3 regions of the Neorhizobium sp. T7_12 genome follow, and region 1 is predicted to be linked to each of the others. Evidence: riboswitches for the same ligand, from Rfam matches in the RefSeq annotation. Region 1 holds a riboswitch; each other region holds the start of a gene.

Region 1 (3,268 bases):
GCGGGTCGACATGCGCCGAGCCGGCTGCGGCAATGGCAGCGTCGTGGTTCTGGGTGGCCCGAATGCCGAGGTCTGCGGCCAGATGCGGGATGCGCTGGAAAGAATGGAGCAGAGCCGCGACGCGCTGGCGGCGGAACGGAACAGTTCGCGGCAGATGATCCTGCCCTCGGAAGAGCGGAATGCCATTCTCGCCGCCATTCGCGAACAGCGCTGCATCCCCTCCTTCGAGCCGCTGCCGCCTGTTGTCGACGACCGCCGAAAGGTGCCGGGCATCGAACTTCCGAGAGAAGAGCAACCCTATTCCGGGATTACCAAACTGCAGACCCGCCCGCAAAAGCCGCAGGCCGCGCTCCAGCCGCCGGTGCTCACGCCGCCGCCGGAGCGGCCATACGATCCAAACAAGAAGGTGCGCACTGTCGGGCCGGCTTTCCTGCCCGAAGCGGATATCGACCTCAGCAATCCGAAATCGGCAGGACCGCAGCCGCAGCAGTGATCAGCGGTTCTCCCAGCGATCCTGGAAGATCAGCTCATCCAGGGCCAACCTCTGGCGCCAGCCCTTGAGCGCCAATTCCGGCTCGGCGTAGAGCCGGTCGGTATAACCAAGGCACAGCCAGGCGACGATCTCGACGCAGTCGGGAATGCCCAGCAGTGCACGCACGTCCTCCTCGCGAAAAATGCTGACCCAACCGACACCGACGCCCTCGGCTCTTGCCGCAAGCCACAGGTTCTGCACGGCGCAGACGGTCGAATAGACGTCCATGCGCGGATTGTGGGTGCGGCCGAGCACGACCGGGCCGGCACGATCCGGATCGCAGGTGACGCAGATCGACAGCGGCGCCTTGACGATGCCTTCGAGCTTGAGGCTGCGGTAGAGGTCGCGGCTTTCCTCGGCAAACATCTCCACGGCCTCGTCATTGGCACGCGAAAAGGCAGCCCGGGCGGCCTCCCGTACCGCCTGATCGCGGATGAGGATGAAATTCCAGGGCTGCATGAAGCCGACCGAGGGTGCCGAATGCGCGGCGCCAAGCAGCCGCCTTACCAGGTCGTCCGGCAGCGGATCGGGCAGGAACTGGTCGCGCACGTCGCGGCGCGTCTCGATCGCCCGGTAGACGGCCGCACGCTCGGCCTTCGAAAATTCACCGGCAGGCAGCAAGGCATGCGCGAAAGGATCAGGCTGCATCGTTTGTCCCCAACAATGCCGTCGCTCCCCTGCCTTTCAGAAGCAAGGAGAGGTCCGAAACCTTTCCGCCGTCCGCGCGGGCTGGTCTATCTTGTCAGGCCGGTCTTCTGACTTGGCTTCATCCGCCTCAACCGCCGCCTTCCCGGTTTCCCAGTGGCTTTCATATCCTGCGGCCGAGCGTCCACCTCACAGCGTTGGGCACGTTCCGGTTCCACCCCGGATTCCCGATTCTCCGGCTTGTCGCCGGCACCTGACAGGATCGGTTATGCCCTTACGCTATCCTCCGCGCAAGGCACTCATGCGACGGGGAAATAGCGCACATAGGCAAACTCATCGCCATCCGGCGACCAGTTCGGCGAATTCATCGTGCCCTGCCCGCCGAAAAGCTCGAACAGCGTTTCGACATTGCCGCCGTCCATGTCCATGAGCCTGACGCGGACGTCGAGATCGCGCGGGTGGTCGAAGACATCGGCGTCGTAGGAGACAAAGACGATCTTGTCACCCTTCGGTGACGGATGCGGGAACCAGTCGCCGTAACCGCCATCGGTGATCCGCTCGGCCACGCCGCCGGCGGCCGGAACCCGCCAGATCTGCGTCAATCCGGTGCGGCTGGAATTGAAATAGATCCATTTTCCATCCGGCGAAAAATCCGGCCCGTCGTTGCGGCCCTCGCCGAAGGTCAGCCGCGTCTCTGCGCCACCTTCGATGCCGATCGTATAGATGTCGAACTCGTCGCCGCGGATGCCGCAATGGGCGAAGCTTTTTCCGTCCGGCGACCAGCCATGCCAGTAGGACGGCAGGTTTTGGGTCACCAGCCGCGGCACGCCGCCGCCTGCGGGAAGGACATAGATCGCCGACTTGCCGAACTCTACCTTGTCGGAAATGGCGATCAGCGAACCGTCCGGCGAAATGCCGTGGTCGTTGTTGCATTGGCGGGCAAAGCCGCTATCGACCAGTTCCGGTCCATCATCACCCTCCGGTGACAGACGATAAATCAGCCCCTCGCTGTTGAGCATCAGGTAGCGCCCGTCGGGCGACCAGTTGGGCGCCTCGAACAGGGCTTCCGTCTGCCAGACCACCCGCATCATCCTCGTCCGGATATTGAAGATCTCGACCGAGCTGCGCAGGGCCATGATCCTCTCCTACCGATCGCGGAAACGGTTGGTGATCGGATAACGCCGATCGCGGCCGAAGTTCTTCTTGGTGATCTTGACGCCCGGCGCCGATTGGCGCCGCTTGTATTCGGCGAGATAGAGCAGGTGCTCGATCCGGTGAACGGTTGCGATGTCGTGGCCGCGGGCAACGATCTCCTCGGTCCCCATTTCCAGCTCGACCAGGCATTCGAGGATATCGTCGAGCACCGGATAGGGCGGCAGCGAATCCTGGTCGGTCTGGTTGGGTCTGAGTTCCGCGGACGGAGCCTTGGAGATGATGTTCTTCGGGATCACCTCGCCGCTCGGGCCAAGAGCCGTCGGCGGCAGGTGCTCGTTGCGCCAGGCGGCCAGCGCATAGACCTGCATCTTGTAGAGGTCCTTGATCGGGTTGAAGCCGCCATTCATGTCGCCGTAGAGAGTCGCGTAGCCGACCGACATTTCCGACTTGTTGCCGGTCGTCACCACCATCGAGCCGAACTTGTTCGAGATCGCCATCAGGATCGTGCCGCGCGCGCGGCTCTGGAGGTTCTCCTCGGTGATCCCCTCCTCGGTTCCTTCGAACAGGTCGGCCAGCGCCGACGAAAAACCGTCCACCGGCTCGGCGATCTGCACGATGTCGTAGCGGCAGCCGAGCGCCTTGGCGCAATCGGCCGCGTCCTTCAGCGAATCCTCGGAGGTGTAGCGGTAGGGCAGCATCACCGTGCGCACCCTCTCCTCGCCCAGCGCATCGACGGCGATCGCCGCGCAGATGGCACTGTCGATGCCACCGGAGAGGCCGAGCACGACCGACTTGAAGCCGTTCTTGTTGACGTAGTCGCGGAAGCCCAGAAGGCAGGCGCGATAGTCCGCCTCCTCCTTTTCCGGAATGCGGGCCATCGGCCCGCGGGCGCAATGCCAGGTCTCGCCAATCCGTCTCCATTCGGTGACGGCGACG
Region 2 (3,268 bases), on a different contig from region 1:
GCCGCGATGCCGTTCAGGTCGCTGCCGGAAAAGGACAGCACCACCACATCGGCCGGCGACTGGTTGAGGTCGACCGGTTCGATGAGGTCGTCAAGCGACGACGATGTGGTGGCGAGTATGTGCATCCTTCCCTCGGGCCTTCTTATGCGGCCAGCATCCTTTCGATCGCGGCGCGGTCGATGCCTTTTTCGCCGATCACGACGAGGCGGCTTGTCCGCGCTTCGCCGGGTGCCCAGGCGCGGTCGAAATAATGGTTCACGCGCGATCCTACCGCCTGAACCTGCAGGCGCATCGGCTTGTTCGCGACTTCCACGAAGCCTTTTATGCGCAGCACGTTTTCCGCCTCCGCCGTCGCGGAAATGCGTGCGGCGAGCTGTTCGGCGTCGGTGACTGCGGCCAGATCGACGACGAAGCTGTCGAAATCGTCGTGATCGTGGTCGAGTTCGTCGTCGTGATGGGTCTTGCGGTTTTCGATATCGTCCTCGACGGCGAGGCCGAGGCCGATCAGCACGGCCGGATCGATGGCGCCGTTGGCGGCCGAGACGATTTTTACGGCACGTGGCAGATGGGCGGACACGCGATCCCTGGCGGTCGCGAGGCCGGCGGCATCCAGGAGGTCGCTCTTGGTGAGCACGATCATGTCGGCGCACGCCACCTGGTCCTCGAACACTTCCTCGACCGGGTCGTCATGGTCGATCGAGCCGTCCGCGTCGCGCTGCGCTTCCAGCGCCTCGTGATCGTCGGCTACGCGACCTTCGGCAAGCGCCAGTCCGTCGACGACGGCAATCACCGCGTCGACAGTCACCCGTGCCTTGACGTCAGGCCACTGGAAGGCCTGGACGAGGGGTTTTGGCAACGCGAGGCCGGAGGTCTCGATGAGGATGTGATCGACGCGGGGTTCGATGGCCAGGATCCGGTCGATCGCCGGCACGAAATCGTCCGCCACGGTGCAGCAGATGCAGCCGTTGGCAAGCTCGATGATGTTGTCTTCCGGGCAGCTTTCGATGCCGCAGCCCTTCAGCACGTCGCCGTCGATGCCGACATCGCCGAATTCGTTGACGATGATCGCCAGCCGCTTGCCCTTCAGGTTTTCGATCAGGTTGCGGATCAGCGTGGTCTTGCCGGCGCCTAAGAACCCGGTAACGACGGTGCAGGGAACGCGGTCGAACGAAACGCTCATGATGGCATGTCCTCGTGGTGATGAAAGGGTGGAATACGGGCCGTCATGCCCTTGCCGCGCAGGCAGGTCGGGCGACCGCGAAGGGGAAGGAAGCCGCGCTCGTCCTCGGCCAGCATCATCGCACCGGTGACGATGTCCTCGACATTGTCGAGCGACAGGTGGCCGAAGACATAGGACCAGCCGCTCTTGTGGTTGAAGGCGGCACTCGGGCTTTTTTCGCAATTTGCAAGGCAGGTGACGGGCTTGACCGCGAGCGGCTTGCCGCTTGCTGCCTCGCGCAGCGCCGCGATCAGTGCGATGCCCGGTCGGATTTCGCCGTCGGACGCGTCACGGCAATTGGTGCAGACGAAAATCGTCACATCTGCCGGGCCGGCGGTTGCCGGATCATCTGGTCGGTGGTCACTCATCGGTCAGCCGCGTTCCCGCCGGGGTCGAAAAATCGGGGCGCGGAGCAGAAGGTCGAAATCCCTCTGCGGTGATCGAGAAACTTCCTCCGGAGCACCCCGCCCGGTGAAGCAAAATTAATCGGACGGCAGGTCTCCTGGCTCGCGGGTCGTCGCCATTTGCCTGCCTTCCCAGGATACCGTTGGCCGGATTTCCCAGTGGCTTGACGGCCGAACGGCCGTTTTAGGCAATGGCTCGCCGCCTACAGTTGCGGGGGCAGCCGCGGCATTGATCCTGAAAAAGGGATCGCACCGCATTCTCTCTTAGCCCTCCCCGTTGCCGGAAAGGGACCATCTCTCTTCAAGTAAGCCCGGTCGCAGGCCCATGTCAATGCGTCGCAAAGGCGATTGCCGTGACGCCGAATTCGTCTATAGTGACCGAGCCTATGGTGCCCGAAAGGGTTTTAGAGGGAATGCGGTGCGACGGAATTCTGCCGTCCAACCCGCGGCTGCCCCCGCAACTGTAAGCGGAAAGTCTTCGACCAAAACGGCCGTCCGGCCGTCAAGCCACTGGGAAATCCGGTCAACGGTATCCTGGGAAGGCGGGAGAAGGCGTCCGATCCGCGAGCCAGGAGACCTGCCAGAGGCGGCAAAGAACGTGAACGGCCCTCGGGTGGAGGGCGAAAGGACGAGATCATGGTACTGAATTCTGCTGCAGCTGCAGTCAGCCTCTCCGCTTCGAAAATCATCCCCCTCAGCATGACGGCCCTGCTCGGCCTGTTCATCGTCGGCTTTGTCGGCTTCTCGCATCTGGAAGTCGTCCATAACGCCGCGCATGACACGCGCCACTCGCTCGCCTTCCCCTGCCACTGAGGAGTTCTCCCCAATGTCGTTGTTTCGCAACATCGTCTTCACGGCGGTGATCGCCGGACTTTTGTCCGGACTGCTGCTGACCGTGATGCAGAGCTTCTCCACCGTGCCGCTGATCCTGCAGGCGGAAGTGTTCGAAAATGCCGCGCCCGAGGCGGGCCACAGCCATGATGCTGCACCTGCCGCAGGCGCCACGGCATCCGCCGCCGAGCATCACCACGGCGAGGAAGCCTGGGCTCCCGCCGATGGCTTCGAGCGTTTCATCTATACTGCTGCCGCCGACATGCTGTCGGCTATCGGTTTTGCCCTTGTCCTGGTTGCCGCCTCGGAAGCGTTCGGCGGCTTCAAGGGCTGGCGCGGTGGCCTGATGTTCGGCATTGCCGGCTTCCTCGCCGTCATTCTCGCGCCCGGCCTCGGCCTGCCGCCGGAACTGCCCGGCATGCCGGCTGCGGAACTCGGCCCGCGCCAGATCTGGTGGGTCTCGACGGCGGTCTGCACGGCAGTGGGTCTCGGCCTGCTCGCCTATACCCGCTCGGCTGTGTTTGCAGCCCTTGCGATCGTGCTGCTGATCGCCCCGCATCTGGTCGGCGCGCCGCTGCCGCCAAGCCATGAAACGGCGGTCCCGATGGATCTCCATGCTCGCTTCGTCAACGCCGTCTACGCCACCAACCTGGTGTTCTGGGCGGTGCTCGGTGCGCTGGCCGGGGTCGTCCGCGAAAAGTTCCGCGCTGGCGAGGGAGCTTCTGCCGGATCTCCGGCGAAGCTTGTTTCCCGGTGAAGGAGATCGACGAGGCGTCCGTCGAGCGTCACCGCGCCAAGATGGCGAACCGCAAGG
Region 3 (3,268 bases), on a different contig from region 1:
TGGATGTTCTCCACCACCTGCGTATCGACCGCGATGCCGATCTTGGCGAGTTCCGCCTTGACCACCGGCAGCATGGTGACGAGATCCGGGCGCTGCGGATAGGTGATGACCAGCAGGCGCAGCGCCGTGCCGCCCTTTTCGCGCATGCCGCCACTGCCTCTGGCCCAGCCGGCTTCGTCGAGCAGCGCGCCGGCCCTGGCTAGATCGGTCGGGCGTGCCTCCTGGCCGGCAAAGGGGAAATAGGCGGCGTAGGCACCGGTGGCCGGTTCGCCGCCGTTGATGGCGGCTGCAAGCTCCTTGCGGTCGAAGGCCAGATCGATCGCCCGGCGCACCTTGACGTCAGCCAGCAGCGGCCGGGCGGTATTGAAGAAAGCAAGATACTGGTACCCGACCGGGAACGATTTGATCGTCAGGTCCGGATTGGTCGTGAGCCGGCTCACGACCTCCGACGGCAAGCCGAAGGCCATGTCGAGTTCGCCGGCTTCCAGCGCCAGCGTCAGGGTCTGGGCATCACCGAACTTGCGGAAATTGACCGGCGAACGCTGGTCGGCGCCAGCGAAATGCACGTTGGGCTCCAGCGTGATCGAGGCATCCGTCTTGAAGGCGGAGATCCGGTAAGGACCGCTGAAGACGGCATTGCCGGCCTCGGTGGGTTTGTAGGCAATCAGCGGCCATTCGGCGAAGAGTGCCTGAATGAACGGCACCGGCTTTTCGGTCGTCACCTTCAGCGTCAGGTCGTCGACCGCCTCGAAGCTCAGCTTGCCGCCGGTCGCGAGCGCCGCCTTGTTGTTGGCGAACGTGGTATCGAAACCGGCTGCCAGTGCCCTCGCGGTGACGGGCGTGCCATCGGAGAACAGGCGGCCGGGTTTCAGGGTCACGGTCCAGGTCAGGTCTGCGATGCGCTGCGCCTTCTCGGCCAGCTCCGGCACGAGCTTGCCGTCCCGATCAACGGTGAAGAGGTTCTCGCCGACGCCATGGCTGACCAACGCCCAGCCGTTCGACCCCTTGGCCGGGTCCGTGCCGCTGGTGATGTAGGTGGCTCCGACGCGAAGCGGCTCGCCTGCGAACACCGTGCCTGCGGCGGCAAAGGTGGCGGCGGTGAACCAGGCGGCGGCCAAGCGCGATAGCGTCTGTGACGTCAATTCTCTCTCCTGTTGTTCTGTTCGGATGGGGTGCGAAGCCGCTGCTTGCGGCCCGTTGGGTGATAGGCGAAGTTCTCGACGATCCGGCCGCCAAGCAGGTGCTCGCCGACGATCCGGTCGATCGCATCTTCGGTGACGCCGCCGTAATAGGTGCCTTCCGGAAACACCTGCAGCACGGGCGCCAGACTGCAGGGACCGAGACAGGTGGATTTTGCGGTCATCGTGCCGTCGCCGGCAGCGCGCAATTTCTGCCGCTCCTGTTGGTTGCGCAGATGTCCCCAGATCACATCGGCTCCGGCCGCGTTGCAGGGGCCGCCCTGGCAGACGAGTGCGCGGCGTTTCTGGGCTGGCACGAGTGAACCTTCGATGACGGGTGGGTTTTCGGTTTTCGGGACATCCAGCTCCTCGGCCGTCTCCAGCAGTTCGCCGAGAAGCTGCGCCATCAGCGTGCTGGAGGCGATATCCTTGGCGACGGACAAGGCCGGCCAGGGGCGGCTGTCGGCGGCCTTCCAGCGCGTCAGCGATTTCGTTAGCCAGATATGGAAGCTCGGCTCCATGGGCAGGACGAGCGGCACGATGACGACGGTTTCGACATCCTCGTCGAGCAGATTGGACAGCGCTTCGCGCAGCGAGGGGGTTCCCTGTTCGGTAAAGGCGAACCGCACCGTTCCGGCCCCGGTCATGCCGGCCGCAAGTTTCGCGAGCCGCTGCATTTCCAGATGCGGCGATGCCGCAAAGGCGGATTTGGCGATCAGGAGGACGGCGCGCCCGGATACGTTCTGGGAAGATAATCCCTGTGTTTTCACTGCCTTCGTCTCACTCAAGGAGGCGGCAGCAAAAATGAAGGTTGCGGCAGGCACGATGGCCCGACGGAACCGTCATTCCTGTGGCACACCCCGACCACGGAACTTCTATCGTCAGGCAGGTCTCCTGGCTCGCGGGTCAAAGCCTTCATCGTCCGTCTTCCCGGCATTGACTGCCAGTGACATGTTGGACGAACGGCTCACCGCTCACAGTTGCGGGACAGCTCCGGTTTTTACCGGATTCCCTCTTAGCTTCCATCGCGGGATGGAAGAACCTTGACGCCGCCAACCTACACTCCCGCTGCCGACTGTCAACGGCGCCGCTTCATGCAGCATCACGCGGCTGGTCCGGAACTGCCGTAACAATTCCGGACCAAGGTTATTGCATCAATGCGATGCTCCGGAGCCGCCGACGGCAACGATCGTAAAGGGTTTTCCTTCGACGGGAATCGTCCGGACCTCCTTCAGGCTCTCCGCATCGACAACGCGAACCAGCGAGTGCCGCGGATCGGTAATGACGATATGGCCGTCCGCAACGGCAAGACGCGGCCGCGGATCACGCCAATGGCCGTCCTTGCTGTAGGGCTCGGTGACCTTGGCTTTGCGAACGATCTCGCCCTTGATCACGTCCAGCACATGAAGATCACCGTCCTCCGTCAGGATGTAGGCACTGCGCGGCGTTGCTGGGTCCAGCAGGAAGTCGACGCGGCGGGTGGGCAGGGCGATCAGCCGGAAGTGCTTCTCGGCATCCGGATCGATCAGGACGATTTTGTCCTCGCCGTAGTTGCCGAGGAAGAACTGCATCGCCTTGCCACCAAGCAAGGTTCCGGTGCTGCCCTTTGGCAGGTCCGCCGGGTAAGCGAGCATTTCCAGCTTCGGGCCATCGATGCCGCCGGGCCGGGCAACGAGAACGCCTTGCTTGCAACCGAAGGCAACCAGCCGGGCCGAGGTGGCCTCGCCGTGAAGATCGGTGCATTTCGCGACCTCGCCGAACTGCTTGCCCGCCTCATCGACGACGCGAAGACCGACCCTCGGCGGCAGTTCGTCGGGCTTGGTTTCGATTTCAGTGTTTGGGACCGACACAAGCACGAAACGACCCATCGTCACCGCTACGCCGTGATGCGGCTTCGTCGTGTCGACTGTCTTCACGTCAGCCCTGCCTTCGAGCAGAGCTGTTTCGTCGATGATATCCGCCTTGCCGCCTCGATCGTAAAAGAGGACCGCATGGTCGTCGTGCGGAACGACGTGGAAAGGACGCTTGCCCTCGAAAGTCACGGGCAGCAACCCGACCTCGGAAACCTCCAGATCCCGATGCTCCCCGTG

What was found. Region 1 has a riboswitch for cobalamin ahead of bluB (5,6-dimethylbenzimidazole synthase). Riboswitches for the same ligand answer to the same signal wherever they lie in the genome.
Region 2: another riboswitch for cobalamin. It lies ahead of C5J26_RS25845 (DUF1636 domain-containing protein); the one in region 1 lies ahead of bluB (5,6-dimethylbenzimidazole synthase).
Region 3: another riboswitch for cobalamin. It lies ahead of C5J26_RS10750 ((2Fe-2S) ferredoxin domain-containing protein); the one in region 1 lies ahead of bluB (5,6-dimethylbenzimidazole synthase).

What each region holds. Positions count from the first base shown of each region.
Region 1 covers NZ_PVBK01000002.1:513,040-516,307, reverse strand. Annotated here, with positions in the region: gene C5J26_RS08515 (hypothetical protein) at 1-493, shown strand, start outside; gene bluB (5,6-dimethylbenzimidazole synthase) at 494-1,180, opposite strand; cobalamin riboswitch at 1,260-1,449, opposite strand; gene C5J26_RS08505 (TolB family protein) at 1,477-2,307, opposite strand; gene C5J26_RS08500 (NAD+ synthase) at 2,323-3,268, opposite strand, start outside.
Region 2 covers NZ_PVBK01000017.1:35,414-38,681, reverse strand. Annotated here, with positions in the region: gene cobN (cobaltochelatase subunit CobN) at 1-125, opposite strand, end outside; gene cobW (cobalamin biosynthesis protein CobW) at 143-1,180, opposite strand; gene C5J26_RS25845 (DUF1636 domain-containing protein) at 1,177-1,587, opposite strand; cobalamin riboswitch at 1,694-1,934, opposite strand; cobalamin riboswitch at 1,994-2,223, shown strand; gene C5J26_RS25840 (CbtB-domain containing protein) at 2,260-2,436, shown strand; gene C5J26_RS25835 (CbtA family protein) at 2,450-3,211, shown strand; gene cobO (cob(I)yrinic acid a,c-diamide adenosyltransferase) at 3,208-3,268, shown strand, end outside.
Region 3 covers NZ_PVBK01000003.1:369,438-372,705, forward strand. Annotated here, with positions in the region: gene C5J26_RS10745 (ABC transporter substrate-binding protein) at 1-1,142, opposite strand, end outside; gene C5J26_RS10750 ((2Fe-2S) ferredoxin domain-containing protein) at 1,139-1,948, opposite strand; cobalamin riboswitch at 2,045-2,239, opposite strand; gene aztD (zinc metallochaperone AztD) at 2,333-3,268, opposite strand, start outside.